DNA from 2 places in the Paraburkholderia sp. WS6 genome. Region 2 is predicted to be linked to the other one. Evidence: riboswitches for the same ligand, from Rfam matches in the RefSeq annotation. Region 2 holds a riboswitch; the other holds the start of a gene.
What was found. Region 2 has a riboswitch for glycine ahead of M0D64_RS16410 (D-amino acid dehydrogenase). Riboswitches for the same ligand answer to the same signal wherever they lie in the genome.
Positions count from the first base shown of each region.

Region 1: it holds a riboswitch for glycine, as region 2 does, so the genes downstream of both, gcvT (glycine cleavage system aminomethyltransferase GcvT) here and M0D64_RS16410 (D-amino acid dehydrogenase) in region 2, are expected to answer to the same signal.

Region 1 covers NZ_JALQCK010000015.1:128,360-144,499, reverse strand. Annotated here, with positions in the region: gene putA (trifunctional transcriptional regulator/proline dehydrogenase/L-glutamate gamma-semialdehyde dehydrogenase) at 1-3,017, shown strand, start outside; gene M0D64_RS19615 (branched-chain amino acid ABC transporter substrate-binding protein) at 3,107-4,255, shown strand; gene M0D64_RS19610 (hypothetical protein) at 4,511-5,125, shown strand; gene M0D64_RS19605 (PepSY domain-containing protein) at 5,207-5,473, opposite strand; gene M0D64_RS19600 (thiamine pyrophosphate-binding protein) at 5,623-7,338, opposite strand; gene M0D64_RS19595 (L-serine ammonia-lyase) at 7,390-8,778, opposite strand; gene M0D64_RS19590 (alginate lyase family protein) at 8,807-9,937, opposite strand; gene gcvP (aminomethyl-transferring glycine dehydrogenase) at 10,055-12,985, opposite strand; gene gcvH (glycine cleavage system protein GcvH) at 13,080-13,460, opposite strand; gene gcvT (glycine cleavage system aminomethyltransferase GcvT) at 13,524-14,642, opposite strand; glycine riboswitch at 14,723-14,882, opposite strand; glycine riboswitch at 14,916-15,017, opposite strand; gene M0D64_RS19570 (hypothetical protein) at 15,159-15,512, opposite strand; gene M0D64_RS19565 (oxidoreductase) at 15,713-16,140, opposite strand, start outside.
Region 2 covers NZ_JALQCK010000012.1:1,291-17,430, reverse strand. Annotated here, with positions in the region: gene M0D64_RS16445 (HAD family hydrolase) at 1-186, shown strand, start outside; gene M0D64_RS16440 (hypothetical protein) at 221-346, opposite strand; gene M0D64_RS16435 (hypothetical protein) at 671-793, shown strand; gene M0D64_RS16430 (hypothetical protein) at 825-1,031, shown strand; gene M0D64_RS16425 (phosphoketolase) at 1,405-3,798, shown strand; gene M0D64_RS16420 (acetate/propionate family kinase) at 3,811-4,983, shown strand; gene M0D64_RS16415 (BON domain-containing protein) at 4,980-5,246, opposite strand; gene M0D64_RS16410 (D-amino acid dehydrogenase) at 5,458-6,669, opposite strand; glycine riboswitch at 6,845-6,938, opposite strand; gene M0D64_RS16405 (LysE family translocator) at 7,171-7,803, shown strand; gene M0D64_RS16400 (GNAT family N-acetyltransferase) at 7,916-8,443, opposite strand; gene M0D64_RS16395 (helix-turn-helix domain-containing protein) at 8,456-9,028, opposite strand; gene M0D64_RS16390 (YceH family protein) at 9,252-9,956, shown strand; gene M0D64_RS16385 (MipA/OmpV family protein) at 10,018-10,857, opposite strand; gene M0D64_RS16380 (carboxylesterase) at 10,854-11,738, opposite strand; gene M0D64_RS16375 (DUF4118 domain-containing protein) at 11,742-12,512, opposite strand; gene M0D64_RS16370 (SLATT domain-containing protein) at 12,975-13,493, opposite strand; gene M0D64_RS16365 (LLM class flavin-dependent oxidoreductase) at 13,596-14,654, opposite strand; gene M0D64_RS16360 (aliphatic sulfonate ABC transporter substrate-binding protein) at 14,840-15,814, shown strand; gene M0D64_RS16355 (acyl-CoA dehydrogenase family protein) at 15,953-16,140, opposite strand, start outside.

The sequences.
Region 1 (16,140 bases), on a different contig from region 2:
TCCACGCGATCGGCAAAGCGGCCGGCGGCCGCGGCATTTACGAAGGCCCGGGCATCTCGATCAAGCTGTCGGCGCTCCACGCACGCTACTCGCGTTCGCAGCAGGAACGCACGATGAGCGAACTGCTACCGCGCGTGCGCTCGCTGGCGATCCTCGCGCGCCGCTACGACATCGGCCTGAACATCGACGCTGAGGAAGCCGACCGCCTCGAAATCTCGCTCGATCTGCTTGAAGCGCTGTGCTTCGATCCGGAACTGGCTGGCTGGAACGGCATCGGTTTCGTGGTGCAGGCGTATCAGAAGCGCTGCCCATTCGTAATCGAATACCTGATCGATCTGGCGCGCCGCAGCCGCCACCGCATCATGGTCCGTCTCGTGAAGGGCGCGTACTGGGATACCGAAATCAAGCGCGCACAAGTGGACGGCCTCGAAGGCTATCCGGTCTACACGCGCAAGATCTACACGGACGTCTCCTACCTTGCCTGCGCGAAGAAGCTGCTCAGCGCGCCGGATGCCGTCTATCCGCAGTTCGCCACGCACAACGCGCACACGCTGTCGGCGATCTATCACCTCGCGGGCAATAACTACTACCCCGGCCAGTACGAGTTCCAGTGCCTTCACGGCATGGGTGAACCGCTGTATGAGGAAGTCACCGGCCGCGACAAGCTGAACCGTCCGTGCCGCGTGTATGCGCCGGTTGGCACGCATGAAACGCTGCTCGCGTACCTCGTGCGCCGCCTGCTGGAAAACGGCGCGAACACGTCGTTCGTGAACCGCATCGCCGACGAAAACGTCGCGATCAAGGACCTGATCGCCGACCCGGCCGACGAAGCCTCGAAGATCGTCCCGCTCGGCGCACCGCACGCGAAGATTCCGCTGCCGCGCAATCTGTTCGGCGCCGAGCGTCTCAATTCGATGGGCCTCGATCTGTCGAACGAACATCGTCTGGCCTCGCTGTCGTCGGCGTTGCTGGCGAGCGCGCATCATCCGTGGCGCGCCGCGCCGATGCTCGAAGACAACGAGATCGCCGTGGGCGTCGCACGTGATGTGCGCAACCCGGCCGATCATCGCGACCTCGTCGGTACTGTGGTGGAAGCGACCTCGGAACATGTGAGCGCCGCAATGGCCCACGCAGTCGCCGCCGCACCGATCTGGCAAGCGACGCCGGTCGATGCCCGCGCCGATTGCCTCGCGCGTGCGGCCGATCTGCTCGAAGCCCAGATGCACACGCTGATGGGTCTTGTGGTGCGTGAAGCCGGTAAGTCGCTGGCGAACGCGGTCGCGGAAATCCGCGAAGCAATCGATTTCCTGCGCTACTACTCGACGCAGATCCGCAACGAGTTCTCCAACGACACGCACCGCCCGCTTGGTCCGGTGGTCTGCATCAGCCCGTGGAATTTCCCGCTGGCGATTTTTATGGGCCAGGTGGCTGCAGCTTTGGCGGCTGGTAACACCGTGCTCGCGAAGCCGGCCGAACAAACGCCGCTGATCGCCGCGCAAGCCGTGCGTATCCTGCGCGAAGCCGGCGTGCCGGCGGGCGCGGTGCAACTGCTGCCGGGCAATGGTGAAACGGTCGGCGCAGCGCTGGTGGCCGATCCGCGCACCCGTGCGGTGATGTTCACCGGTTCGACCGAAGTCGCGCGTCTGATCAACAAGACGCTCTCGAACCGTCTCGATCCGGAAGGCAAACCGATCCCGCTGATCGCCGAAACCGGCGGCCAGAACGCGATGATTGTCGATTCGTCGGCGCTCGCTGAGCAGGTGGTCGCGGACGTGCTGCAGTCCTCGTTCGACTCCGCCGGTCAACGGTGTTCCGCGTTGCGCGTTCTTTGTCTACAAGAAGATGTTGCGGACCGCACGCTCGAAATGCTGACGGGCGCGATGCGCGAACTGTCGGTGGGCAATCCGGATCGCCTGTCGATCGACGTCGGCCCGGTGATCGACCTCGACGCGAAGCGCGGTATCGACGCGCACGTCGCGGCAATGCGCGAGAAAGGCCGCAAGATCGAGCAACTGCCGATGCCGGAAGGCACGGGACAAGGCACGTTTGTTCCGCCGACGCTGATCGAACTCGACAGCATCGACGAATTGAAGCGTGAAGTGTTCGGCCCGGTGCTGCATGTGGTGCGTTACCGCCGCAGCCAGCTGGACAAGCTGCTCGAACAGATTCGCACGACTGGCTACGGCCTGACGCTTGGCATTCACACGCGGATCGACGAAACGATCGCTCACGTGATCAGCCGCGCGCATGTCGGCAACATCTACGTGAACCGCAACGTGATCGGCGCGGTGGTGGGTGTTCAGCCATTCGGCGGTGAAGGTCTGTCGGGCACGGGTCCGAAAGCAGGTGGCGCGCTGTATCTGCAGCGTCTGCTGGCGACGCGTCCGGCTGGGTTGCCGAAGTCGCTGGCCGATGCGTTGATCGTTGATGTGCCGCAAGCGGGTGTGAACGGGGATAATCCGTCCGCTGCCTTGACGGCGCTGCGCGACTGGCTGATCAGCGAACAGCAGCCGGTGCTGGCCGCACGCTGCGACGGTTATCTGTCGCATGTGCCGGCGGGCGCAACTGCGGTATTGTCTGGACCGACCGGCGAGCGCAACACGTACACGCTGGGCGCACGCGGCACGGTGCTGTGCATTGCCTCGACGGCGAGCGGCGCACGCGTGCAGTTCGCTGCGGCGCTGGCTACGGGAAATCACGCCTTGTTCGAGGGCGCGGCTGGTGAACAATTGGTGGCGCAGCTTCCTGCCGCGTTGAAGTCCCACGCAAGCGTGAAGAAGAGCGCCGATACGCCGTTCGACGCCGTCCTGTTCGAAGGCGATAGCGACGAACTGCTGGCGCTGGTGAAGGAAGTTGCGAAACGTGCGGGGCCGATCGTCTCGGTGCAGGGCGTCGCGGCTCGCGCGCTGGAAAGCGGCGATGAGGACTATGCGCTCGAGCGTCTGTTGACGGAACGCTCGGTCAGCGTGAATACGGCAGCAGCAGGCGGTAATGCAAATTTGATGACGATCGGTTGAGCGAACCTCATCGATTACTTCAAAAAAACGGAAGCGGTACGGCGACCCCGAAAAACCGCTCCATCCACACCTGGTACCAAGGAGAAGCTATGCAACACAAAATGAAACAGCTGGCAGGCGCAGCGCTGGTTGCAGCAATGTCGCTGGCGGGGACGGCCAACGCTCAATCGACCGAAGACGTAAAGATCGGCTTTGCCGGTCCGATGACGGGCGCACAGGCGCACTACGGTAAGGACTTCCAGAACGGCATCACGCTGGCTGTGGAAGACATGAACGCAACCAAGCCGGTGATCGGCGGCAAGCAGATTCGCTTCGTGCTCGATTCGGCCGACGACCAGGCTGACCCGCGCACCGGCACGACCGTTGCACAAAAGCTGGTGGATGACGGTATCAAGGGCATGCTCGGCCACTTCAACTCGGGCACCACGATTCCGGCTTCGCGCATTTACGCGAACGCGGGCATCCCCGAAATCGCAATGGCGACGGCGCCTGAGTACACGCAACAAGGTTTCAAGACCACGTTCCGCATGATGACGTCCGACACGCAGCAAGGTTCGGTCGCCGGCACGTTCGCTGTGAAGACCCTGGGCGTGAAGAAGATCGCGATCGTCGACGACCGCACGGCCTACGGCCAAGGTCTGGCTGATCAGTTCGAAAAGGCAGCGAAGGCAGCGGGCGGCTCGATCGTCGATCGTGAATACACGAACGACAAGGCTGTCGACTTCAAGTCGATCCTGACCAAGCTGAAGTCGGTCAACCCTGACCTGATCTATTACGGCGGCGCGGATTCGCAAGCGGCACCGATGGTCAAGCAGATGAAGGCACTGGGCATCAAGGCACCGCTGATGGGCGGCGAAATGGTCCACACGCCGACCTTCCTCCAGATCGCGGGTGACGCAGCGAACGGTACGGTGGCATCGCTCGCCGGCCTGCCGCTGGAAGAAATGCCGGGCGGCAAGGACTATGTCGCGAAGTATAAGAAGCGTTTCAACGAAGACGTGCAAACGTACTCGCCGTACGCTTACGACGGCGCAATGGCCATGTTCGACGCCATGAAGAAGGCTAACTCGACCGATCCGGCCAAGTATCTGCCGCTGCTCGCGAAGACCTCGATGCCGGCAGTGACGGCAGCGAACCTCGCGTACGACGGCAAGGGCGACCTGAAGAACGGCGGCATCACGCTGTACAAGGTTGTCGACGGCAAGTGGACGACGCTGCAAAGCGTGGGCGGGAAGTAAGCGGTTTTTCGCTGCTTGCTTGGATGTCAGGAACCCCGCTTCGGCGGGGTTTTTTTATGGCGCTTTGAGTTTGTGCTGCTGGCGTGAACTCGATTAGTTAGCCTTCTCCCGAAAAAAATTTCATCGACAATCCTCACGGGTGGCGCGAAATCAGTGAGGCGCTTTTATATCTTATGGCTGGTACGTGAAGTTCTACTTCGTGGGCAATCCGGAGACCGTGTTTATCAGCGTGCACCAGTGAGCGAAGCTGTGAAGATGAAACTCTACGATGAAGGCGAGAAGAGCAAGGCAATCTGCCACCACTGCCAGCAGCTTGTGAGCACGACCTTTGCGCGGCGCGACGTACCGTTCAGGGACGGCAAAGGTGAGGTGAAGAATATTCTCGCGGCGGTGTGCGACGTCTGTGACCACGTGGTCGCCATTCCAGCGCAATCCACGCCGGCTGTCCGCGAAGCTCGGCAGAAGGAAGTCAGGCCGATTGAGGCGCAACTGCCGGCCATCTATCTGGATGTTCTCGACCTGGCCGCCTATATGGTCGACAGCGCGAGCTCGACCGAATTCCGCAAGGTGCTCATGACGCTCTATCTGCACCGGTTTGCATCCGGTGAATATCCGCGGGCACGGTTGATTAAGGCGCACCGATCAGCGTCGGAGCGTTTCAAGGAACGCAGAGGCGCTGCACGGCGACGACTGTCGATGAAGGTGACACCTCGCATCGCCGAAGATATCAAGACGCTGATGCATGACACGGATATGAGCCAGACTGAGGTCATCAAGTCCGTGATCTATCAAATCCAATCCGACGTGATTGAATCTCACAAGCCTGCTCTGATGAAGGAGCTTGGCGCTTTATCGGTCATATACGCTTGAGTCATGTGCTCGTGGCGCACAAAAAAGCCCCGCATTGATGCGAGGCTTTTCTCATGGAGAGCCTTGCATAAACCGGGGTTTTTACTCCATCTTCTGCCTGATGACTGCAAGCGTCTTGGTGTCGTAGTTCAATTCCACCTTTCTGCCGTCCTTGTTGTAGGCTTCGACCTCATAGCAGTTGTCGTCGACCTTGAACTTCGCGATCTTGTAGCCTTGCGCTTCGATCTGCGCACGGGCGTCACTCTCCTTCATCCATTCTGCCGTGGGATGAACTGGACAGGACACGTCCATCGCGAACACGGCGCTCGACAATCCCAGCGCACTTGCAAATACCGCAGCCTTAAGCATATTGACTCCCTGAATCGTTCAGACGAATGGCTACCCTAGCCGATTCGTCAAACGGTGCACAAGGTGATCGCATGGTAAGTCTGCTGTATGTCAAAAATTCGACTTAAGACGCATCGGCGCAGAGGGACGTTGTCCACAAACCTTCTACGCTAAGCCGTCTCGCCTCGCAGTTTCCTTCCCTGCTCGCGAATCTGCTCCAACGTTGCGCCCGGCGTGCTCGCCTCCTGCGGCATGCGAATCTCGATCACTGCCGCGCGCTTCGCCTCAAGAGAACGCTGCAACGCCGGCAGGAAATCTTCAGTTCGCTCCACCGTCTCTCCATGTGCGCCGAACGACTTTGCGAATGCCGCAAAATCCGGATTCGTGAGACCGGTGCCATGCACGCGATTCGGATAGTGCCGCTCCTGATGCATCCGGATCGTCCCGAAGTGGCTGTTGTTCACGACGATGAAAATCACATGCAGGTCGTATTGCATTGCCGTCGCGAGTTCTTGCGCGGACATCATGAAGCAGCCGTCGCCGGCTAACGCGACTACTGCGCGTTGCGGATACATCGACTTCGCCGCAATCGCCGCGGGTACGCCGTAGCCCATCGCGCCACTGGTCGGCGCGAGTTGCGAGCGGAAATGCCGATATGAAAAATGCCGATGCAGCCAGGTTGCGTAGTTGCCCGCGCCGTTTGTGAGAATCGCGTCCTCCGGTAGATGCGCGCGCAACTGCTGGATCACTTCGCCCATTTGCACGTCGCCAGGAATCGGGCGTGGCTTGCGCCAGTCGAGATATGCGCGATGCGCTTCGTCCGCAGCGCCGGTCCATGTGAGCTTGTCGGAAGACGGCCTCAACGCTGCAAGCAATGCTGCAAGTTCTGGCATGCCCGAGACAATCGGCAGATCTGCCGCATACACGCGCCCCAGTTCTTCCGCGCCTTGATGCACGTGCACCAGCGTTTGTTTGGTCTTCGGAATGTCGAGCAGCGTGTAGCCGTTGGTCGTCGCTTCGCCTAGCCGTGGACCGAGCGTGAGGAGCAGGTCCGCATCGCGGATACGCTGAGCAAGCGCCGGATTGATACCGAGACCAACATCACCCGCATAGTTCGGATGCTCGTTGTCGAGCGTGTCCTGGAAGCGGAATGCGAGGCCGATCGGCAATTGCCAATCCTCGACGAAGCGTTGCAGGTCGGCACATGCTGTTGGTGTCCAACCACTGCCACCGGCAATCACCATCGGCCGTTGCGCGCCTTCCAGCAATCGACGCAACTCTTCTATCTGCGCTGCGGACGGCGACGCCGCCACACGCTTGTATGCGGGCGCGCCGGCAACAAGGTCGCACGCATCGCTCAACACATCTTCCGGCAACGACAACACGACCGGCCCCGGACGTCCCGACGTCGCCGTGTGAAACGCATGGCTCAGATATTCGGGAATACGCTTCGGGTCGTCGATTTGCGCGACCCATTTCGCCATCTGCCCGAACATGCGCCGGTAGTCGATTTCCTGGAAGGCCTCGCGATCGAGATGCTCGCGGGCGCATTGGCCGATCAGCAGGATCATCGGCGTCGAGTCCTGAAACGCGGTGTGCACGCCGATCGATGCATGCGTCGCGCCCGGTCCGCGCGTGACGATGGCGACACCCGGACGCCCGGTCAATTTGCCGACGGCCTCCGCCATGTTCGCGGCCGCCGCCTCGTGCCTGCAGACGATAGTCTGGATGCGGTCTGTTTCATCGTGCAGCGAATCGAGCACGGCGAGAAAGCTCTCGCCGGGAACACAAAAAACACGTTCGACGCCGTGCGTCAGCAAAGCGTCGACGACGAGACGCGCGCCTGTGGTTTGAGCGGTGGAAGAAGATTCAGAAGCGAGCGGCATTGCGATGAAGCCTCCAGGCGTTGCGATGGGTGCGGTCGGGTCGTTGTGTTCTCAACACTCCACAATATTCACCGCCAACCCACCGCGCGACGTTTCCTTGTACTTCGTTTTCATATCCGCGCCGGTCTGCATCATCGTCTTGATCACAGAGTCCAGCGACACGTAGTGAGTACCGTCACCGCGCAGCGCCATTCGCGCCGCATTCACCGCTTTCACCGAGCCCATCGCATTGCGTTCGATACACGGAATCTGCACCATCCCGCCGACCGGATCGCACGTCAGCCCGAGGTTGTGCTCCATGCCGATCTCGGCCGCATTCTCGACTTGTTCAGGCGTGCCGCCCATCACCGCCGCGAGCGCACCCGCGGCCATCGAGCAGGCCACGCCCACTTCACCCTGGCATCCCACTTCCGCGCCTGAAATCGACGCGTTCAGCTTGTACAGAATGCCGATTGCCGCCGCCGTCATCAGGAAGTCGATCACACCCTGCTCGTTCGAGCCGGGCATGAAGCGAGTGTAGTAATGCAGCACGGCCGGGATGATGCCGGCCGCGCCGTTGGTCGGCGCCGTGACCACGCGCCCGCCCGCAGCGTTTTCTTCGTTCACGGCGATGGCGTAGAGATTGATCCAGTCGACCATCGACAGCGGATCGCGCAGCGCCAGCTCAGGATTGCTCGACAGCGCACGATACAACTGCGGCGCGCGGCGCTTTACATGGAACGGACCGGGCAAGTTACCGTCCGCATCCGGATTGTTGATACCGCAGCCGCGCGACACGCACGACTGCATCACATTCCAGATCTTCAGCAGACCCGCACGCGTTTCTTCTTCCGTGTGCCAGACGCGTTCGTTTTCCCACATCAATTGCGCGATGCTCTTGCCGGTCGATTTGCACAGCGCGAGCAATTCGTTGCCGCTGCGGAACGAATGCGGCAATTGTTCGACCGCGCTCAGCACCTTCGTGTTCGGCGCGCCCGCCGTCACCACAAAACCGCCACCGACCGACAGATACGTCGACTCACGCAGCGTCTCGCCTTGCGCATCGAACGCGCGCAGCTTCAGCCCGTTCGGATGCTCGGACAGCGCCTGGCGATAAAACGAAATGTGATCTTTCTGGACGAACGGCACGTCGTGCGTGCCGAGCAAAGCGAGCTTGCGCGACGCCTTCACCGCTTCGAGTCGCTGTGCGATCGTATCCGGATCCACCGTGTCGGGTGCATCGCCCATCAGGCCGAGCATCACGCCGCGATCGGTGCCGTGACCCTTGCCGGTCGCGCCGAGTGACCCATACAGATCCACTTTCACAGATGCCGTCGCGCCAAGCAGCCCGTCGCGTTCGAGCCCTTGCGCGAACATCAGCGCCGCACGCATCGGCCCGACCGTATGCGAACTGGACGGACCAATGCCGATTTTGAAGAGGTCGAACACGCTGACTGCCATTTACTGCTCCCTGCTGATAAAGGTTAGTTTAGCGCGCCGGCAGCGGTAAGCACACGGCGAGCCATGCGGGCGGCGTCGGTGCGAGCTGCAGCGCGATCGGCGTATAGCGTCCGTCGAGACGCGCCGCCAGGTGAAACAGTTCCGTCGCGTTTTTCGGATCCCATTGACCCGAATAGCCGGGCAAACCGGCCTCGCGACGTTTGGCATCGAACGGAACGTTCGAATGCACGAATTCTTCATGCGTTTTGCTGCCATCCGCGTACGGCGTGAGCCAGTTCAGCGCGCCTTGTAACGACGCGCCGTTCGCACCCTTTTCCGGCAACCAGTTGCGGTTGTGGCGGCGCGCGGCGAGCGCGGCGGTCACGAGCGGCTGCAGGTCGTAGGTGACGTAGTGCAGCGCGTCGCGCTCGCCGAAGTCGAACGTCGAGCCGTCCGGCGCAATGTTGTCGCCGATATGCTCGTCGAACAGGCGCTGCGCCGCGTTGATCATCTTGCGGTTATCCAGCGTAAACGCGGCCATCGAGATCAGCTTGATCCGGTGGCTTTGCCAGTTGTTCTTGAACGTGCCCGTGAGCGGCCGCGGCTGCGCGTCGATCTGCGCGATATAGCCGCTCGCGAGCTTCGTCAGGAACGCCATCGAAGCATTGCGCGTCTTCACCGGCAACGCGCTCGCGGTCATGTCGTAGGCGAGGATCAGGCCCTCAAAATGGGTTTCGTCGATCGGATTGAAACTGGGTTGATAAGTCGTGACCCACGCATACAGCAGGCGGTCGACCAGTTTCAGATAACGGTCGTCACTGGTCGCGCGCCAGGCGAGCGCGGCGTCGCGCAGCAGATCCAGATCCTTCTCCGCCTCGACGCTTTGATCGTAGATGCCCTCGTGCGGCAACGTGCCTTCGGTATGCAGTTTCGCCAGCGCATGCGGCGGGTCGTTCAGATGTGCCAGTACATTGCTCACCAGTGCCTTGACGCCTGGGTCGGCATTCGTGCGCTCGCTGGTTTGCAACGCGGGCGCCGCGCAAAAATTCATTGCGGCCTGCGCCTGCCGTAGCGGCAGCAGCACCGCCGCGCCAGCCAGCAATAGCGTGCAAGCCTGTTGCCATGTTTGGGTTCGCCTGATTTCGGTCCGGCTTTGCATCAATCGCACCTGTCGTGCCATGCGAAACTCCTCGTTAGGCTGATTCGGTGTGTGATGTTAGCCGTTTGCGGACACAAGCGACAGAACCGCGCAACGCCTGCTTACAACCTTCAGGCGCTGCGCGGTTTGCGGGCCGGCTTACTCGTAGTCGGCGATCGGCACGCAGGAGCAGAACAGATTGCGGTCGCCGTACACGTTGTCCGCACGGCCGACCGGCGGCCAGTACTTCTTGGCGATCAGCGTGGGCAGCGGATACGCGGCGGTTTCGCGCGCATACGCATGTTTCCAGTCGTTCGCGATGACTACCGCCGCCGTGTGCGGCGCGTGCTTGAGCGGATTGTCTTCGCGGTCCGAGCGGCCGTCTTCCACAGCGCGGATTTCCTCGCGGATCGCGATCATCGCTTCGATGAAGCGGTCGAGTTCTTCCTTCGATTCCGATTCGGTCGGTTCGACCATCAACGTGCCCGGCACCGGGAAGCTCATGGTCGGTGCGTGGAAGCCGTAGTCGGCGAGGCGCTTGGCGACGTCGTCGACGGAGATGCCGCTGGTTTCCTTGATCGGACGCAGATCGAGAATGCATTCGTGCGCGACCAGTCCGCCTGGGCCCGAGTACAACACTGGGTAATGCGGCGCGAGTTTGTTCGCGACATAGTTTGCGTTGAGGATCGCGGTTTCGGTGGCGGCCGTGAGGTTCTTCGCGCCCATCATCGCGATGTACATCCACGAAATCGGCAGGATCGACGCGGAACCGTACGGCGCGCCCGACACAGCGCCGATACCGTTCGGTGCGCGCTCGTAGCCCGACGAAATCTGATTCGGCAAGAATTGCTCGAGATGCGCGCCGACCGCAACCGGACCGACGCCCGGTCCGCCGCCGCCGTGCGGAATACAGAAGGTCTTGTGCAGATTCAGGTGCGAGACGTCGCCGCCGAACTGACCCGGCGCACAGAGGCCGACCATGGCGTTCATGTTCGCGCCGTCCACATAGACCTGGCCGCCGTGCGCATGCACGATCTCGCAGATTTCGCGGACGTTCGATTCGAACACGCCGTGTGTGGACGGATACGTGATCATGATCGCCGCGAGCTTGTCGGCGTGTTGCTCGGCTTTCTTTTTCAGGTCTTCGATATCGACGTTGCCTTGCGCGTCGCAAGCCACTACGACCACCTGCATGCCGGCCATCTGCGCCGATGCCGGGTTCGTGCCGTGCGCCGAAGCGGGAATCAGGCAGACGTTGCGGTGGCCTTCGCCGCGCGATGCGTGGTACGCGTGAATGATCAACAGACCCGCGTACTCGCCTTGCGAGCCGGCGTTCGGCTGCAGCGACACCGCTGCGTAGCCGGTGGCCGCGACCAGCATCTGTTCGAGCTGATCGATCATTTCGCGGTAGCCGACCGTTTGCTCAGCCGGTGCGAACGGGTGAATCTGACCGAACTCGGGCCACGTGACCGGCAGCATTTCGGAGGTCGCGTTCAGCTTCATCGTGCAGGAGCCGAGCGGGATCATCGAGCGGTCGAGTGCGAGGTCCTTGTCGGAGAGGCTGCGCAGGTAGCGCAGCATTTCCGTTTCCGAATGGTGGCGGTTGAACACGTGGTGCGTAAGGTACGCGCTGGTGCGTTCGAGCGCAGCGGGCACGGTGTTCTCGGCGGGGAGTTCTGCGTCGAGGGCGTCGATTTGCGGGACTTCGTCGACAAATGCCGCTTGCGCAAACGCTGCGAGCAGATCGGCCAGATCGCTGCGCGTGGTGGTTTCGTCGATCGAGATGCCGACGCGCGTATCGCTCACGCGGCGCAGATTGATGCGCCGCGCCGTTGCCGCGTCATGCAGCGCCTGGGTGCGTGCGCCGGTTTCGAACGTGAGCGTGTCGAAGAACGTGTCGTTGACGAGCGTGTAACCGAGCTTCTTCGCGCCGGCTGCGAGCAATGCAGCGATGCGGTTCACGCGCAGCGCGATCGTCTTCAGACCGTGCGGGCCGTGATAGACGGCGTACATACTGGCCATGATCGCGAGCAGCGCTTGCGCGGTACACACGTTCGAGGTCGCCTTCTCGCGGCGGATATGTTGTTCGCGCGTTTGCAGCGCGAGACGCAGTGCCGGATTGCCTTGCGCATCGACAGTCACACCGACCAGACGGCCCGGCATCTGACGCTTGAATTCGTCGCGCACGGCGAGGTAAGCCGCGTGCGGGCCGCCGAAACCAACCGGCACGCCGAAACGCTGCGTGTTGCCGACGGCCACGTCCGCGCCCCATTCGCCCGGCGGCGTCAAAACGGTCAGCGCGAGCAGATCGGCAGCGACTACCACGTGGCCGCCTGCGGCATGGATCGCTTCAGCGAGCGCGCGGTAGTCGCGCACGTCGCCGTTTACGCCCGGGTATTGCAGCAGCACGCCGAACGCATTCGCGTTCGCCGCCTCCGCAGCCGGGCCCACTTTCACTTCGATGCCGACCGGCGTGGCGCGCGTCTTCACCACTTCGATGGTTTGCGGCAGCACGTCGTCGGCGACGTAAAACACGTTCGACTTCGGCTTGCCGACGCGTTGCAGCAGCGTCATCGCTTCAGCGGCCGCGGTGGCTTCGTCGAGCAGCGAGGCGTTCGAGATCGCGAGACCCGTCAGGTCGACGATCATCTGCTGGAAGTTCAGCAGCGCTTCCAGACGGCCCTGCGAGATTTCCGGCTGATACGGCGTGTACGCGGTGTACCACGCCGGATTTTCGAGCACGTTACGCAGGATCACCGTCGGGGTGTGCGCGTTGTAATAACCCTGCCCGATGTACGAGCGGAACACCTGGTTCTTGTTCGCCAGTTCACGCAGCGCGGCGAGCGCTTCCGCTTCGCTTTTCGGCTGGGCGAAGGGGCCGAGCGGCAGCGTTTCGGTGCGGCGGATCGTCTTCGGAATGACCGCGTCGATCAGCGCGGCGCGCGACGCGAAGCCGAGGGCTTCGAGCATCGCTTGCTGGTCGGCCGAATCCGGGCCGATGTGCCGTTCAGCGAAGGCGTCATGCACTTCGAGCGCGGCGAGCGAGAGAGGAGTGCGGTTCATCAGACGATCCGGGTGTTCGAGCTTCATGAGGTGTTCCTGGCGGTGCGGGCGTCCGTTCGACTGTCGAATCGGACGCGCCGCGCCTGTCGGGTTTAAACGTAATGGTGCAAGTTGCGGTGAATCAGGCGCCGACGGCCTTGGCGTACGCGTCCGCGTCGATCAGGCGATCCTGCGATGCGTCCGCGGCCGGCTTGATCTTGAAGAGCCAGTTCTCGTACGGCGCGCTGTTGACGCCATCCGGCGTGTCGGCGACGGCCGGGTTCGCTTCGATGATTTCGCCCGAGACTGGCGCGTAGATATCGGAAGCGGCTTTCACCGACTCGATCACGGCGACGGTGTCGCCAGCGTTGACGGTCTTGCCCAGTTCCTGAACTTCGAAGAAGACGATGTCGCCGAGCGCTTCCTGCGCGTGGTCGGTGATGCCGACCGTCAGCGTGCCGTCCGCTTCGGTGCGGACCCACTCGTGCGATTCGGTGTATTTCAGATCGGCCGGGATGCTCATCGGATGCTCCTATGCGGTGTTATTCGGTATGAACTTAAAAAGGTAAACGCACGCGCCGGCTGCTTAAACTGCGAGCACTTTGCCGTTGCGTACGAACGGCAGTTTTACCACGCTTGCGGGTACGTTTTTGTCACGAATCTGGACGTGAACGGTGTCGCCCGGCTGCACGCCTTTCGGCACGCGCGCAAAGGCGATCGATTCCTGCATCGTGGGTGAAAAAGTGCCGCTGGTGATTTCGCCTTCGCCGTGCGGCGTGACGACTTTCTGGTGAGCACGCAGCACGCCTGCCGCCTTGCCGTTTTCCTTCAGCAGGATCAGACCGACGAACGAGGCCTGCGAGCCGTCGGCTTCAAGCTTGGCCTTGCCGACGAAATCGCGCGGCGAATTCAGATCGACAGTCCAGGCGAGGCCGGCGTCCAGCGGCGAGACGTTGTCGTCCATATCCTGGCCGTACAGGTTCATGCCGGCTTCGAGACGCAGCGTGTCGCGCGCGCCGAGACCCGCAGGGCGCACACCTTGACGCACCAATGCGTCCCAGAACTCGCAGACGGACGTTGCAGGCAGGACGATTTCGAAGCCGTCTTCGCCGGTGTAGCCGGTGCGGGCAATCATCAATTCGCCAAACGGCGTGTTGTCGACGATCGCGGCGTTAAATGGCTTAAGGAGTTCGGTCGAGGTACGGCTGGACGGCGCGACTTGCCAGACCTTATCGCGGGCGTTCGGGCCCTGCACGGCGACGATCGCCAGATCGCGGCGCGGCGTGATGGTCAGGCCGTAGCTGCCTTCGGCGTTGAGCTTGCTGAACCAGGCGACGTCTTTCTCCGCGGTGCCGGCGTTGACGACCAGGCGGAAGTGCGTCTCGCTGAAGTAATAGACGATCAGATCGTCGATCACACCGCCATTCGGGTTCAGCAGACAGGAGTAGAGCGCGCGGCCCGGCGTTTGCAGCTTGGCGACATTGTTGGCCAGCGCGTGTTCGAAGAAGGCGCGCACGCGTTCACCGGTGAAATCGACGACGCACATATGCGAGACGTCGAACATGCCGGCGTCGGTGCGCACGGCGCGGTGTTCGTCGATCTGCGAGCCGTAGTTGACGGGCATGTCCCAGCCGCCGAAATCGACCATGCGGGCGTTGAGCGCACGATGGGTGGCGTTGAGCGGGGTGTGTTTGAGTTCGGTCATGGGGCCTCAGGCGTCTCGCGAAACAAAAAAGGCCATGCGGCGCTACGCCTCGCGGCTGATGCCTGCGAGCGATTGCGTTGCATGACCCCTCTGTCCTCGATACCTGAGAGATTGCGCTGCCGTGCGATGGTGAAGCCGTGATCGCTACGGTGAAACGCGCGCCCCTTCGGTGGGCAGCTTGCCAGAATCTGCTCGATTAAACGATGCAGACGGCTACTGCCGCTCTCCAGAGTGCGAAAAACCGGTGCCTTGATGTTGCCTGGGCGCGGGTTCTTCGACGCAGTCGGTCCTTTTGCCTGAGAGTTTGCGGGTGTGCCCCTTCGGCGGCGCGGCCTGCGATTTTCTGCGGCCAGCACGCTCTCCCGACGCGTGCGGCGAATGTACGCGAGGGCCGGGGGCTTGTCAAATAAAGGCCCGCAAGGGGCATGGGGGTTGGCGCTGCGGGTTCGCGAATGTCAAAAAAAGCGCGGGACGTGATGCCCGCGCTCCTTTGCTTCAGTGCCAGAACTGGCGCGATTATTCGCCGATGGCGTGTGCCGCGTTGTCCAGTTCCTGGTTCAGCACGTGCTGTTCGTCGCCGGACAGGCCGCCGCCGTGTTGCGCCGCCATGTCGTGAGCTTCCTGACGGATCACGTCGAGGCGATGGTGCAACGCACCGCCTTGCGGGGGCGGGTAGTAGCCTTGGTTGACGCGGGCGTCGATGCGGCGGCTCAGGTTGTCGATCCGGCCGTTGACCTGGTTGAAGCGCTGATCCGCGATTTGTTGCGGGTTAGGGCGCGGCGCCGGCGCGGGTTGCTGAGGAGCCACCACGCAGGCGGCGAGGGAGCTGAGCAAAGCGCATGCTGCTAGTGCGCGGACGATACGAGGCATGGACTCTCCGGGAAGTCGTTGTCGTTTTGTGGTGCTACTGGGGTAGCAACGGATTGCCGGGGACTCACGCTGACCGCGGAGGCGGGGTTATTTGTAACGTTATGTTCCTTTCGGGGTTGTCAGGCGTTTTGCCATTGGCGGCGGCATGGTTCGCGTGCCGTCGCCAAATGGCCAAAAAGCGCCCCGTGGCGCTGGGAAAGTCAGCGAATGCGTTCAAACGGCAACCGGACGCCTTCCTCCGAGCTCCGGGCTGCAAGCTCGATGATCGTCATCACGTCGACCGCGTCCTGAGCGCTGACGGGAAATTTCATGCCGTTCTGAATGGCATCCGCCAAGGCAATATAAAAGCCGACGTATTCGCCGTTGCGCGTAGGCACCTCCCGCTCGACTTCCTGGCCCTCTTCGAGCACACGCAACACACCAGGCGCATTGCCGGCGCCGAACCCGTCATCGCCCGGCCGCAAGCCGGCTTTCAACTGATCTTCCTGCGTATCGAGCCCGTATTTGACGTAGCTCCCCTGCGTGCCGTGGATCGTAAACCTCGGCGCGACGTACGCAGTCAACGCGCTGGCATGCAACACCACTTCGAACTCGCCGTAGCCCAACTGAATATGCACGTAGTCCGGCG
Region 2 (16,140 bases):
ACCGCCATGAAGAAGGCCTGGGGAGAGACGCTGACTACGGTTTTCCCTCGCCAAGGGCACTACGCATTCGATCCCAAGGAGATTTCCAGCAATCCGCCCGCGGATGTGACTATCGAGAGGATTGGGGAGCTGGCTGATATCGACGTCGATATGCTTCTGAGCGGCGGGACGGTAGGGGGCGCCTAGATTTTCTGCCTTTCACCGCCCACCGGGTGGCTTGCTAGCCAAGGCCCAGCAATTTGACCAGCAAGCCGAACACGCCCACCAGCACGGCGACACCGGCGCACAACAGCACAAGCGAGAGAAGGAGAATCAGGGGCCCTTTGAGGCGGCTGGGTGTCGACATGGTGGCCGTTCAGATAGAGGGCGAGCAGCAGAGGATGCGCCAGATGCGGCCCGCCGTCGCGCATTTAGCATGAAGAGCTTAATCGCATTCACTTAATGCCCACTTAAAGTCTGGCGCAAGACCGGCGGCTTCTGCCGCGCCAACGGCGCCCGTCAGCCGGACAGTCCAACACCGTACAGACACGGCGGCCAATTGAGCGCATGATCCTTGCTTGGCGCGCGTCGTAAGCAGATTTGCTCAAAATCGGCCGCGCGCTCAATCGGATGCCCACTTTCACGTCGCAGGCGATCAAACGCAGTGCGGCCGGCGGGCCAAGGAAAAATCATGACATCCGCAATCTGGGGCATCGTAGCAGGCATGGCGCTGATGTTCGGCGCTTCGATGTACCTGCGTCAGCTTCGTCTCCTGCACCGCCCGGACCACCGTTGGACTGGCAAGAAACGTTGATTCGTCACACATCCTCGAAAAGGGAGGCACCATGTCACCAATACCTGCTCCGCGACGTTCGCCGTCGCCGTTGCGTCAGTCCGATTCGCCTGGCGCCGTGCGCGACCGGCGCGCCGAACTCGGCCGCGCCGACGAAGCGCGCGCCGAGCAACGCGAACGCGACGACACCCGCAACGATCCCAATGCCAGCAAATGGCGCTACCAGCCACCACAACGGAAAGAGAAAGAGCCGGTGTAAGGCCTTCAACTGAACACCCGCAAACGAACGAACAAACAATCGAACGGGCGTTAGCCAACGTTCGGGCCGGCAATCGGATCGGCCATTTCCCTATCGGCGCTTCCCGCGCCTACACGAAAGCGACGCACACGCGTCGCAGGATCAAGCTTTGGACGATCGCGCCGAACCATGACGCGCATGTCCTGTCACACCCCTGACGATCGCCGGCCCGACCCCAGGAACCTTGCACAACGGACCTTTTCCCTACGCTTGCGTTATGTCATGCGCATGACAGGACGGCCGCCATTGCCGGTTTTTCTTCACTGATCGCGTCGCGAACAATCGCTGCAGCACCCGCTAACCAGCCTGACAGTCCTTTTCAAGGAGTGGCACCATGGCCGAAGCAACCTCCCGTCCGTCCCCGCCGAAAACATTGGAGCCCGAAACGTTGCGCAAGATGGACCGCTACTGGCGTGCCTGCAACTACCTCTCGGCCGGCATGATCTACCTGCGCGACAACCCGCTATTGCGTGAACCGCTCAAACCCGAACACATCAAGAATCGCCTGCTGGGCCATTGGGGCTCGGACCCTGGGCAAAGCTTCCTGCTGGTGCATCTGAACCGGCTGATCAAAAAGCTCGATCTGAACGTGATCTATGTCGCCGGACCGGGCCATGGCGCGCCTGCCACGCTGGCTCATTGCTACCTCGAGGGCCACTACTCGGAAATCTATCCTGACCGCAGCGAGGACGAAGCCGGCATGCAGCGCTTCTTCCGCCAGTTCTCGTTTCCCGGCGGCATCGGCTCGCATTGCACGCCCGAAACGCCGGGTTCGATTCACGAAGGCGGCGAACTCGGCTATAGCCTGTCGCACGGCTACGGCGCCGCGTTCGACAACCCCGACCTGATCGTCACGGTGATGATCGGCGACGGCGAGGCGGAAACCGGACCGCTGGCCACCTCATGGCACTCGAACAAATTCCTCAACCCGATTCGTGATGGCGCGGTGCTGCCGGTTCTGCATCTGAACGGCTACAAGATCGCCAATCCGACGATCCTCGCGCGGATTCCCCGTGAGGAACTCGAATCGTTGCTGACCGGCTATGGCCATAAGCCGTATTTCGTCGAAGGCGACGATCCGGACACCATGCATCAGCAGATGGCCGCGACGCTCGAACAATGCATCGGTGAAATCCGCGCGATCCAGCAACATGCTCGTGAAGCCAATGATGCAACGCGGCCGCGCTGGCCGATGATCGTGCTGCGCTCGCCGAAGGGCTGGACCGGGCCGAAGGAAGTCGACGGCCATCAGGTGGAAGGCTCGTGGCGCGCGCACCAGGTGCCGGTGCTCGATCCGGTCACGAATAGCAAGAGCCTGAAGCTCGTCGAGAGCTGGCTGCGCAGTTATGAACCGGAATCGTTATTCGACGAAGCAGGGCGTCTGGTCGAGGAACTGCGCGAACTCGCGCCTGAAGGCACGCGCCGCATCAGCGCCAATCCGCATGCGAATGGCGGCCTGCTGTGCAAAACGCTCGACCTGCCGGCGTTTTGCGACTACGCGGTAGCGGTGAAAAAGCCTGGCGGCTCGTACACGTCGCCCACTGAGGTGCTCGGCACGTTTCTGCGCGACGTCATGCGTAACAACATGACGAACTTCCGCGTGTTCGGCCCCGACGAAACCGCGAGCAACAAGCTGACGGCCATCTACGAGGCCTCCGAGAAAACCTGGCTCGCCGAAACCATGGCAAGCGACGCAGACGGCGGTGAACTCTCGGTGGACGGCCGCGTGATGGAGATGCTGAGCGAGCACACGCTCGAAGGCTGGTTCGAAGGTTACGTGCTGACAGGACGTCATGGGCTTTTCGCTACCTATGAAGCGTTCGTCCACGTGATCGATTCGATGTTCAACCAGCACGCCAAGTGGCTGGAGAAAGCGAAGCGCGATCTCGGCTGGCGGCAGCCGGTGCCGTCGATCAACCTGCTGATCACGTCGCTGGTATGGCGCCAGGATCACAATGGCTTCACGCATCAGGACCCGGGGTTTCTCGATGTCGTGACCAACAAGAGCCCGGACGTGGTGCGTATTTATCTGCCGCCCGATGCGAACTGTTTGCTGAGCGTCGCCGATCATTGTTTGCGTTCGCGCGACTACGTCAACGTGATCGTCGCCGACAAGCAGCCGCATCTGCAGTATCTCGAGATGGATTCGGCCGTCACGCATTGCACCAAGGGCATCGGCATCTGGGATTGGGCGTCGACGGATCAAGGCGTCGAGCCGGACGTGGTGATGGCGTGCGCGGGCGACATCGCGACAATGGAAGCGCTTGCCGCCGTGCAGATTCTGAAAGAGCGCTTTCCCGAGTTGAAGATCCGCTTCGTCAACGTGGTCGATCTGTTCCGCCTGATGCCTGAACATGCGCATCCGCACGGTCTGTCCGATCGCGATTTCGATTCGTTGTTCACTACCAGCACGCCGGTGATTTTCAACTTCCATTCGTATGCGTCGTTGGTGCATAAGCTCACGTACAACCGCACCAATCACGGCAATCTGCACGTGCACGGCTACCACGAGAAAGGCAACATCAATACGCCGCTCGAACTGGCGATCATCAATCAGGTCGACCGTTTCTCGCTGGCGATCGACGTGATCGATCGTGTGCCGGCGCTGCGCGGTGTCGGCGATCACGCGAAAGAGTGGTTGCGTGGGCAGATCATCGAGCATCTTGCTTATGCGCATGCCGAGGGCATCGACAAGGAAGAGATCCGCAACTGGACGTGGAAGGGCTGAGCGGAGCGTGTCATGGAGACTCATGAGAAGACCGGCGACCAGGCTCCGACGATTCTGGTGTTGAACAGCGGTTCGTCATCACTGAAATTCGGACTGTTTACGCGCTGCGCGCACGCCGGCGGCGATGAAACATTGCTGCTGGAAGGGAGTGCAGAAGGTATTGGGCGAGGCGACGGAAGCCTGCGAATCAAGTCGCCTGACGGCCGCGTGCTGGTGCAAGAAGAGGATGTACTGGAGTCGCAGACCGACGCGTTGCAGAAGCTCGCGCGCGTGCTTGCGGAGCAGAAGCACGGGCGTCCTGCTGCGGTGGGGCATCGCGTGGTGCATGGTGGGCCGCATCTGCGAACTCATCAACGTTTGACGGCTGAAGTCCGGCAGCGCTTGCAGGACGCCGTGCACTTTGCGCCCTTGCACATTCCACCGGCGCTGGCATTGATCGACGAGGCAAGCAGGATTTTCGGCGACGCAGAGCATTTCGCCTGCTTCGATACGGCGTTTCATTCCACGCTGCCGGCACGCGCGGCGCAGCTTGCGTTGCCGCGCCGTTACGCGGAGGCTGGTGTGATTCGCTACGGCTTTCACGGGCTGTCGTATGAATCGTTGGTGACGCGGCTCGGCGCTGACTTGCCGCCGCGCACGGTGTTCGCCCATTTGGGCAACGGCTCGAGTTTATGTGCATTGCAGAACGGCAAATCCATCGATACGTCGATGGGGCTCACGCCGACCGGTGGCATACCGATGGGCACGCGCAGCGGCGATCTCGATCCGGGCGTGCTGCTGTATTTGATGCGCGTGGAGAAGCTCGATGCCGATGCGCTGGAGACGCTGTTGAATCGCCAGAGCGGCCTGGCCGGTTACGCCGATGGCGAGAGCGATATGCAGGCGCTGGAAAAGCGCGCTGCGGCGGGCGATGCGAATGCATCGCTGGCGCTGGATGCGTTTGCTACCGCCGTGCGCAAGACGATTGGCGCCTATGCGGCTTTGCTGGGCGGGATCGATTTGCTGGTGTTCACGGGTGGCATCGGTGAACACAGTGAGGAGATTCGTAAGCGAGTGTGCGAGGGGCTTGCGTTTTTGGGGCTGTCGGAAGGGGATTCAGTAGGGAAGGTGAGGGCGATTCACACCGAGGAGGAGAAGCAGATCGCAAGACATTGCCGGACGCTGTTGCGAGCGGAAGCGGGTTAGGGCAACTTAGCTTTGATGATGGCGTGATCAGAGACGCCGGTGACGCCGAACAGGCGAGAGACGTCTTCGAGTGCGGCAGCTCGTTGCTCGTTATGTTGAAGTACACCGAGCAGGGTGATGCGTCCGTGTGAGACTTTGACTTGCAGGGTGTTTGGGGGGACGGCCGTATCCCATGCCAAGCGTCTCGTGGCTTCTGCGGCGATTTGTTCATCAGTGAGCCGCATGCTTGGGTTGCTGCGCGTGACGGAGCGGGATCTGGTCATGGAGATTCCCTCGAGAGTGGACACCGATTGGACAACACTAGCAGATGTCGCTGGATTTGCCTTTGGCGACGCTTCCGGACCACCTGTCAGATCGAGTCCAGGCTAGTAAGCCTCATCGCAAAAGGGCGGCGGCCGGTTCGATGAACAACCGCGGCGGCGCGCGCAGCGCCGCCGCAAGTATGGCAGTAAGCGCCGCGCACGCAAACAAGCCCTATTGAATGGAACCCGCCAAAACCTGCGCCGTAGCCGCCGACAACGTCCACCCCAAATGCCCATGCCCGGTGTTATAAAAAACGCCGCGCCGTTTTCCGCGCCCGACCTTCGGCAACATACTCGGCAACATCGGCCTTAACCCCGCCCAAGGAATCACTTTCGAAGTCGACACCTCAGGAAAATACCGTCGAGTCCAGTCGACCAGCGGCGCAATCCGATCCGACCGGATATCCCGATTGAACCCATTGATCTCCGCCGTCCCCGCAACCCGGAACCGATCCACGCCAAGCCGGCTCGTCACGATCTTCGCGCTGTCGTCGAGCAAACTTACCCAGGGCGCGTTCTGCTGACTCACTTCATCATCGAGACATACGGTGATCGAATACCCCTTAACCGGGTAGACGTTCACGTGATCGCCAAGCATCGCCGCGAAGTCGCGGCTCTTCACACCGGCGCACACCACGATCCGCTCGAAAGCAAACTGTTGCGACTCACCTTCCAGATTGACCATCAACGAGAACCGTCCCTCAGCCGGCTGCTCGATCGCCGTAATTTCCGCGTCGTAGTGAAACTCGACACCATGCCGCACGCAAGCATCAGCCAACCCGCGCGTGAACTTGTGAATATCGCCAGTGGAATCGGAAGGCGTAAAAAACCCACCAAAAAAATCGCCATGCAACGTCGGCTCGATCGTGTGCAACTCGCTCGACGTCACCGGATTCCGGTCCAGCCCACCTTCGCGCAGCAGTTCATTCACCTTGCTGGCCGCATCGAATTCCTTGCGCGTCTTGTAGATGTGCAAGATGCCGCGCCGCTCCAGATCGAAGTCGATCCCTTCGCGCTCGGCAATCGAAAACAGATGCTCACGCGCAGCAATCGCGAGCCGCACCGTTTCGACAGTGTTCGTGCGGTAATGCGGGATCTGCCGCAGAAATTCACCCATCCACGAATACTTGTGCCACGTGGGCATCGGATTGAGCAGCAGCGGGGCGTCGCGCGTGAGCATCCAACGCAAGCCCTTCAGCACCGTGGCCGCGCTGTTCCAGACTTCGGCATTGCTGGCGGACAACTGGCCGCCGTTGGCGAACGAGGTCTCCATCGCCGCATAGCGATGACGTTCGAACACGGTGACATGGTGGCCGCGCTGCGCAAGGGCGTGAGCAGTCGTAACGCCGGTAATGCCGGCGCCGATAATGGCGATTCGTGACATGACATGGTCCAGAGTAGTTGAGCATCACCGGTGTCGATTTCGTGTCGAAACCGGCGTTGATGCCCCATCTGTCCATGTACCTGAGAGTTTCTTCCTGTGAGCATATCGCTTGCGATGCAAGCGGTATGCAGGGAATCCCCTTCGGTGGGCGCGCGTGGCGCCGCTCTCCAGATGTTCCAGCTGCGCGGTCCTTTTGCCTGAGAGTTTCCGGGGCGGTTGCTCCGTCGGCGTCGTCACAATCCTCTGACGATCTCTCCCGCGCTGCATTGCAGAACGGCTCGACGATACCGGGCAATAAATTTCACCGCAAGTGTTTCTTTCGATGCAGCGCGCAATCGGCACAGTACGGTGCCATATGCAACGGCGCGTCCGCCCCACTGGCGCAATCAAAGCCATTCAACTGCCTATAGGGACTTTTTATGTGGGGGTTTAAGGCTTGAACCGGCGGCGTCGGCTATATTTGGCGGCATTGCCCGACTTCAATTCCCACAGGAGAACGCCGTGCCCGCTGCCACAACGCTGCTTGCCTTTGCCCTGGTCTCGCTCGGCATGGTGCTCACGCCCGGCCCGAACATGATCTACCTGATCTCCCGATCGCTCTGCCAGGGGCGGCGTGCGGGGCTCGTGTCGCTCGGCGGCGTCGCGCTCGGCTTTGTGTTCTACATGTTTTGCGCGGCGTTCGGTATCACCGCACTGCTGTTGACGGTGCCCTACGCGTACGACGCGCTGCGTTTCGGCGGCGCGCTCTACCTGCTGTATCTGGCGTGGCAGGCGGTCAAGCCGGGCGGCCGCTCGCCGTTCCAGGTGCGCGACCTGCCGCACGACAGCCGCGGTAAACTGTTCACCATGGGGCTCGTCACGAACCTCGCGAATCCGAAGATCGCGGTTATGTATCTGTCGCTGCTGCCGCAATTTATTTCACCGGAGCACGGCAGCGTGCTCACGCAGTCGATCGCGCTGGGTTGCGTGCAAATCGTCGTCTCCGTCACGATCAACGCGTTGATTGCGACCATGGCAGGTTCGATCGCCGGGTTTCTCGCTGGGCGGCCGATCTGGCTACAGGTACAACGCTGGCTGATGGGCACCGTGCTCGCCGGTCTGGCCGTACGGATCGCGCTCGATTCACGCCGTTAAGCCACGCGATGCAGACTCGCCTGAGTCTGCATCGCGGCCTTCCTCGCCGAGCATCGGTCAGTATCGACCACCATGCTCGTGGTGCATCACAGGCGGCCTGCCTGCGTCACGCTCACAGCGTCTTGTACATGATGGTGGTTGAATCAAGCCGCTCTTCCAGCGTGTCGCGGCAAAATTGCGGAATCACTCCGGCCGTCTGATAACCCAGCGAGGCATAGAGCGGCTCGGCCTTGTCGCCGGTGCGCGTATCGAGCGTCAGCAGGCTGCGCTGCAACTGGTGCGCACGGTGTTCCAGTTCCGCCATCAGCGCTTTGGCGATGCCCTGGCGGCGGAACGCGGGGTGGACCAGCAGCTTGCGCACCTCGGCGCGATGACGCTGGTTCGGCATCGTGTCGTAATCGAGTTGCACGGTGCCGGCGATCGCCTCACCATGACGAGCAACAAAAAGCACCAGCGCGCCCGCACGCAGCGACGGCAGCACCTTGCCGCTCCAGAACGCCTCGCTCTCTTCGACGCTATACGGCAATACAAAGCCAACGCTCGCACCGTCATGGACGCAGGCACGCAGCAGCGCGCCGAGTTCGGGCAAATGGCGAACGAGGCCGTCGGCGGAAAAGGTCGTGATGGTAGTCGCGTTCATGGCGGCTCGAACTCAAACGATGAAGAGGATGTAGCGCGCCGCGCTATGCGAGGGCGTGACGAACGCGCTGGGGCCGAACAACTGGTAGCGCAGGCAGTCGCCGGGTTGCAGATCGTGACTTCGGCCGTCGACGGTGATCTGCAGTTGCCCTTCAAGCAGGATCAGATGATGCTCGAGGCCGGCTCTCGGCGACGCGTCGTATGTGATGCGTACGCCGGCATCGAGTTCGCACTCTAGCGCCTCGCCGCTCAGCGCCTGGGCGGGCGGCGACACGGAGCGGCGCCGGAAGCCGACGCTCGGGTCGACCCAGACCGGCTGCGCGTCGCGCGGCAACAGCGGCGCGAAGTCATCTTCGACCATGTGCATGAGACGCGACATCGGCAAGCCATAGGCGACGCAGAGCTTGCCCAGCACGCTCGCCGTGGGGCTCACGGCGGCGTTCTCGAGGCGCGAGAGGGTGGCGCGGCTGACGTTGCTCAGCTTGGCGAGATCGTCGAGCGACCAGTTGCGCTCGGCGCGTAATCCGCGCAGACGCTGGGCGATGCGGCGATCGATGGCGTTGTCGTCGGCGAGCGTGTTTTCCATATTCGGGAAATTATCTCGAATATGGGAATTCGTCAACGAAACAAAAATGCGCCGAACCGGATGCGAACACGGTCCGGGCACGCTTCGCCATTGCGGAGATTCGTACACTGCGAGCGGCCGGGCCGTTTATCATAGTGGCCACCAACTAAAACCCGCCGCCAGGCTGTGCAACGGTAAGGCACACCAATCACGAGACCCGGCGGCGCATGCCGCGACATCTTCTATGAACTCCACTCCCGACGCTGTTTCCCGTCCCTCCATCCGCGCCTTGACCTTGCTTGAGGGGCGCGTGCTTGGTGTGCTCGTCGAAAAGCAGCACACCGTGCCGGATAGTTATCCGCTTTCGCTGAACGCGTTGACCTTGGGTTGCAATCAGAAAACCGGCCGCGCGCCGGTGATGAATGCGACCGAAGCCGAGGTGCTGACCGCCATCGACGGATTGAAGCGGCTGAGCCTGGTGATGGAAGGCAGCAGCAGCCGTGTACCGCGTTTCGAACACAACATGAATCGGGTGTTGGGGTTGCCGAGCCAGTCGGCAGCGTTACTGACCACGTTGCTGTTGCGCGGTCCGCAGACCGGAGCCGAGTTGCGCTTGAACAGCGCGCGTCTGCATGGATTTGCCGACATCTCGTCGGTCGAGGCGTTTCTCGACGAACTGGCTGCCAACGATCCGCCGCGGGTGGTGAAGCTGGCCCGCACGCCGGGCGAGCGCGAAAATCGCTGGATGCATCTGCTATGCGGCGAAGTCAGCGCAAGCGATCTTGCCCAGCCGGGCGGGGACGACGAGGTCGTGCCGCTGTCGGCGTTCGAGGCGGTCAAAGCTGAACAGAAGCGGCTTGCCGACGAGGTGAGCCGGCTTCGGGTGGTGGTGCGGCGAATGGCTGCCGAATTGGGGATTGAAGTTGAAGAGCTGGGTACGGGGGATTGAAACGCGATTGGTGATTGGCGGTTGGTTTCTCGCACGCTGCGAGCGCGCGAGAAACCAGAAACTAGAACTTGTAGTTCACCGAAGCGAGCGTATTGAGCTCGAATCTTTTTTCGGTAATCGGGCTATTCGCCGCGTCGTGCTCCAGTCGCCCGAAAGTCGCGGAAACCGACCCATTCCAGTGCTTCGAAAAGTCGTAAGTCACCATGGCGTTCATATGGACGTCCCGCACACCCGCACTGGTGCTATACGTGGGCAATCCTGACGCCGCGCTCTGCTGCCCGGACACGCCGAAAAACGTCCGCGTATAAGTACCATTCGCCCAGGTGAAGCCTGGTCCCACCGAGAACAACCAGCCGCCAACCGGCGCGGATGCGACGAAATCCGTGCTGACCGTCGTCCCCTGGTGATGCCCGGCGATATCCTGGTACAACGCCACCGACCCGGTAAACGCCCACCACGTATAGTCGGCGAAGAGCTTCAGTTTCGGCCCGCCATTCACATCACCAAGTCCATGCAGGCGCGGATCGTCGGACTCCTTGCGCATCTGGAAATCGAAAGTCAGTGCAGCGCCCACGTGATAGGCAGGACCGCGCAGCACGTTCACGCCGAGCACGTCTGGGCCTTGCGAGAAAATCCGGTCGTCGTATGAGATGTCCAGCGCAGGGAACGGGAATACGCTCAACTGGCGGGACCCCGGGTACTTGGGCGTAATCACCACGCCAGGACCCACGCCGATTTTCCATTTGCTGTCGGTGGCCGCGCCGGTACTGGCGTCAGTCGTCGCGTTCGGACTTGCATCGTCCGCGTAGGCAGCGCGCGCAGCGCAAAGGCCGAGCGCAGCGGCGAGCAGCAGCGACATGCGTGCGGGTTTGCCGAACCTCAGCGTGGTATCCGCCGTCATGCGCGCTCCTTGCCAAGCGCCGCGAGTTGCCTGAGGCGTCGCGCCAGAGCCTTCGAGACGACCTGTTGTTTGCCGTCGTCGCCGCTATGGACGGCTTCGCTCTCGCGCAGAAACAGGGTGGTTTCGCGCGCGACGATTTCGCGCTCGTTGTCCGACGTAATCATGTGATACGAATCATCCAGCCAGATTGTGCGTAAAAAGGCAGCGCCGATATTCGTGGCGACAAAACGTGCGTTGCGTGGGCTCGACGTCTCATCGTCGATCGCATGGACAATCAGGCAATCGGTCTTGATGTCGCGTACCTGCGTGCGCACGCTCGCGGCGAGGCGGCTCGCCTGGTGCAATGCCGGCAATGAAATCGTCGACGGACCGACTTCGCTGAAGTCACTGCGCTGCATCGCGCGGGCGATCTTTGCACGAAGCGCTTCGTTGCGCAGGCCGAACGGCGCCTCCTCGCGGTAGCGCCAGCGTTTGCGCATCGGCGTGAAGTACGCCCAGTTGAGCAGGAAACGATACCAGGGGATCGCCCAGCCGTCGTATGAGAGCGTCAGCGACAGCAACACGAGCGACTGCGCCCCTGGACGGCGATGCGCCAGAGCCAGCGCCAGGGCCGCGCCGATCGATAGCCCGCAGATCGAGACGCGGGCAAAGCGCTCGGCCAACGCGTCGTACTCGCGCACGGCCGCCTCGAGCCACGCCTCCATCGCTTCTTCTTCCGAGCCGGCGCTGTAGCCCGGCAGGACGGGCGCGCAGGTGGTGAAGCCCTCGGCGTTCAGATAGCGGGCGAGAAAACGCAATTCGAGCGGCGAACTCGACAGGCCGTGCAACATCAGCACGGCATGATCGTCGCCGGGTAAGAAGAGACTCGTCGGTTGACTCATGGATCAGGCTCCGATCCGTAGGACGAGAAACTCGCCGGCGTGGGTGGTGAACCGTTCGCACATGCACTCGGTCAGCTTCGACGGACCATCGCCACTTTTCAGGTGCACGCGATGGCTGCCGGGCCACAGCGCCTTGCTGAGCCGCTGGATGTCGTCGGGATCGACATCGGCGAAGCGCGGGCCCGGTGCAATCTGGTTGGGCAGGCGCGGCAGCACGCCTTGCGGCTTGACGTCGTTGCCCGGCTGTAACGCGTTGCGCTCGAGCGCCTGAATGAAAATGAACGTCCTGTGGTGATGGGACAGGTGGCGCAGCAGCCGGTGTGTTTCGTCGACGCCGCGGCGTGCCAGCATGCGTTCGTTATCGTGACGCAGCAGCATTTCATAGCGCGACTGCGCAACGGACGCGATCAGTTCGGCACGAAACTGCGAGCGGCGCAGGCGTTCGATCAGCACGATGACAAGCAGCGTCACCAACGGATACGAGACCAGCAGGACGAGGTCGGCGCGATCGAATACGTCGATGGTTGCGTAGGGCGGGACGAACAGATAGTCGGCGATACCCAGGCCGAGCACCATGACGGTAAGCGCCGGGGCCAGCCCGCAAAAGTACTCGACCAGCGCCGCCGCGATATAGAACGCGGTGCCCGGCATGATCGGTCCCAGCAGCGGATGGAGCAACAGGCGTACTCCGCTCGCGATCGCCAATGCAGCGGCCGCGGTGAGCCAGACGCGGGTTCCCCGTGGTGCCCAACGACGGGCGTTTTGGACTTCCATAATCTTTTTTTTAGGGAGCGATTGCGCTTCCCGATTGAGTGTGGCAATGCGCTTTTAAGCGCAGGTCGGACGATACCATAATCGGGCGGACGCAAAGGCCCGGAAAGACGTAAATACCGGAAGGCCGGGCGGGACTATCGTGTTTGGAATCAGTGGTGGAAAAACATACCTATGGATAGGGGTATTCTCACCACCGAGCATTGTGCAGGCAATGTCCTTAAGTGACGCTTAAGTGACCCTTAAGGGCCGCAAGGCGCGGCCCTTATAGGCTGTCAGGCGCCTCAACAGGAATTGTGGTCGATTCCAGCAATTGAAACTGGATGGACAAATGACATGCTGCGGGTTCCGCGCATATACATCAGCGGCCGCGTTGCTTCAATTGAAGTTAATGCCATTTACAAATGACACAGAACATTTACGACGACCCCCGCATTCTTCGACAACTACAGTCAACTGGGTCGCTCAGGCATCGCGGCTTCGTCGCGGTTCGGCGGACAGGGTTCGCTGGGTGCGATAGAAAATGCGCGGCGGCACGTTGGGTGAATCTTCCGCGAGCCGGTCGAGTTCGTCGCGGATCGCGGTGAGATAGTGGCCATCGCGGGCATCGGCGTCACCTGCGAAGATCGCTTCCAGCCTGCGCCGCACAGCGCCATAGCGGGCCCCCGCCGCGCGATGCTTTTCCGCACGCTCCGCATATCTGAGGAAGGTTTGCAGCGCGGCTGAGACCGCCGCCGCAACGCTCACGAAGCCCACGAAGATCCTGAGCGCCGGCGAGACGGCGGTCGAAGTCAGCGACGCAAACACGGCCGTCCCCACAAACGCGGTCAATGCGGTGACCAGCCAGCCGACGCTGCGGTCCCGCGCCGATAGCAGGTCGGCCATGTCGTAATGGCTCATCTGGGATTCACGCGCGCGCCGGATCCACTTCAGCAGAAGCTGGTCTTCGTCGACCGGGGGCTCGTAGGCAGTCGGGTTCTTCATCTCGCTCATCGGGGCTGTCCAGTATCGCAAGCGTAGCGCATGCGCCTGACGATACTGTGCCACATGAGTGCGACGCGCCGAAAGCCGCGGACCTCGCCCGGATCAGCCGAGCAGGTGACGTACCCGCGGAATCACTTCTTCGGCAAAAATGCGCATGTCAGTCTCGAACGGCTGGAATTGCAACATGAATAACTCGATCCCGGCACGATGAAAATCGGCGATCCGCTGCGCGACCGTGTCATAGCTGCCGACCAGTCCAGCCGCCGTGCCGCCGTTCGAGCCCACGCGCGGCGTTTGCGCGAAGGTCTGGAACATCGCCGCCTTGGGGTCGATGTTCGATTTCTGTTGCTCGCGTAGCGGGGCATCTTTTGCGGCCAGTGCGAACAGATGGGCGAGGTGCTGATCGGCGGCCTCGCCGGACTCACGAGCGATGACGAAGGCCGACAAACCAAAACGCAGCGGCTCGTGCGGAGCGGGGCGCTTGCGGCCGGAGACATCCGCGATCAACGCTTTGACGGCGTCCAGTGGCTGGCCGTTGATGAACCACACGTCGCCCTTGTCGGCGACCAGTTCCCGCGCCGGTTCCGATTCGCCGCCCACATAGATGCGCGGACGGCTGCGAAACGGATCCGCGGGGCGCAATAGATAGTCATCCACATTAAAATGCTCGCCGCGAAAACGCGTACGCTCGCCGCGCAGCAAGGAATCCACCACTGTGATCCACTCGCGACCGTACGCATAACGCGCGTCGTGCTCCGCGAAGCCGATACCGGCGCGTTCCAGCTCAGGACGATTCCACGCGTTGACAAGATTGATCGCGAAGCGCCCGCCACTGATGTGTTCGATCTGCTGCGCCATCTTTGCCAACACCACCGGGTGATACAGATACGGCTTGATGGCGGCGATGATCTCGATGCGTTCGGTTAGCGCCGCGAGCGCGGCCGAGGCGGTCCACGCTTCGAGCTGATCGAAGTCGGGATTGTGCGGATTGATCGTATGTTGCGCGACCAGCACGGAGTCGTAGCCAAGCCGCTCGGCTTCGAGAACGAGGGCTTTGTTTCGCGCCCACGACGCGTCGTACGGTTCATCGGGGTCCTGCAGCGCGGCGCGGCTGCCATGAACCAGTGCCCAGACGCCGAAGCGGGGAGGGAGTGTCGACATAACGCAGAAATCTCCACGGTGAAAGCGTGCGCTTCAACTCGCATCAAACTTCGAATGATGAGCGATACCGCCGCCACGCGTTCCAATTTCTACCCATATCGATCGATGAAATCAGTCTTTGGCCGTGTGTCGTTCTTTTATATATTCAGCGATTCCGCATACCCACTTCACATGGATCTCGATCGATGCCCCTCGCTTTCTCCGGCTCCCGAAGCCTGCGACGCCTCTGCGTATGCCTGACGTTGATCGGCGGCGTGCTGTCGACCGACGTGGCATGCGCCAACGAAACGGTGTCGATCAGCTACCAGCGCTCATCGACGCTGTTCATTCTGTTGAAGCGAACTGGCGCCCTCGAGAAGAAGCTCAACGCGCTCGGCTATGACGTGAGCTGGCACGAGTTCTCGACTGGCCTGCTGCAGTCGCTCAACGCGGGCAGCGTCGATCTGCATGCGGATGTCGCGGATGCCTTTGCGCTCTTTACGCAGGCCGCCAATGCGCCGCTGACCTACTACGCCGAAGAGACCTCTGCGCCAACCGCCCAGGCGATTATCGTGCCGCCGGATTCGCAGATTCATTCGGTGGCGGACCTGAAGGGCAAACGCGTGGCGGTGTCCAAAGGCTCGGGCTGCAACTTCCTGTTGCTGAGCGCTTTGGCTAAAGCGGGTCTGACGATCAACGATATACAGGTGCGCTATCTGGAGGCGCCCGACGCGCTCGCCGCTTTCCGCGGCGGCAATATCGATGCATGGGCCATCTGGGACCCGTTTCTCGCGGCCCAGCAGCGTGAGGCACATGTTCGCGTGATCGCGGACGGCAGCGGCGGCGTCGCTCAATACAACCGTTTTTATACGGCGACAACGACCTTCGCTGACAAGCATCCGGATGTGCTGCGCGTCGTATTCGACGAATTGAACACGACGGGCAAGTGGGTCAAGGCGCATCCCCAGGAAGCCGCACAGATTCTCGGGCCAGTGTGGGGCAATATTCCTGAACCGACTGTCGAATTGGCGAATAGCCGTCGCAGCTATGACATCGTGCCGGTAAAACGCGATCAATTGGTCGAACAGCAGCGTATCGCCGACACGTATCGCGCCGCGGGGCTGATTCCCGCGACCTTGAAAGCGACGGACATCCGTATCTGGACGCCCTCGGCGAAGTGATCTGAGGAACCTGTTGGATCCAGCGTCGAACCAGATTCCTGCCGGGCAAAAAGTTCTAAGGCCGCGTGAGCGGCCTTAGTCGTTTTAGCGCGCCGGGTGTGCCGCGGCATAGGCGGCCACCTCTCGATGTGAAACTTTTTACAACTGAGCCGCCGCCGTGGAGACTTCCGGATTCCGCGCCACGCCAAACCTTTCCTTGTGCGCAGTTCCATTCAGATAGAAATCACCGATAGCGGCTTCGCGGATGATTGCCGGATTGTGCGACGCCAGCACACGCGCATTGCGCCAGTACCGATCGAAGCGGCGCGTCTCGCTGGTCGCCGATG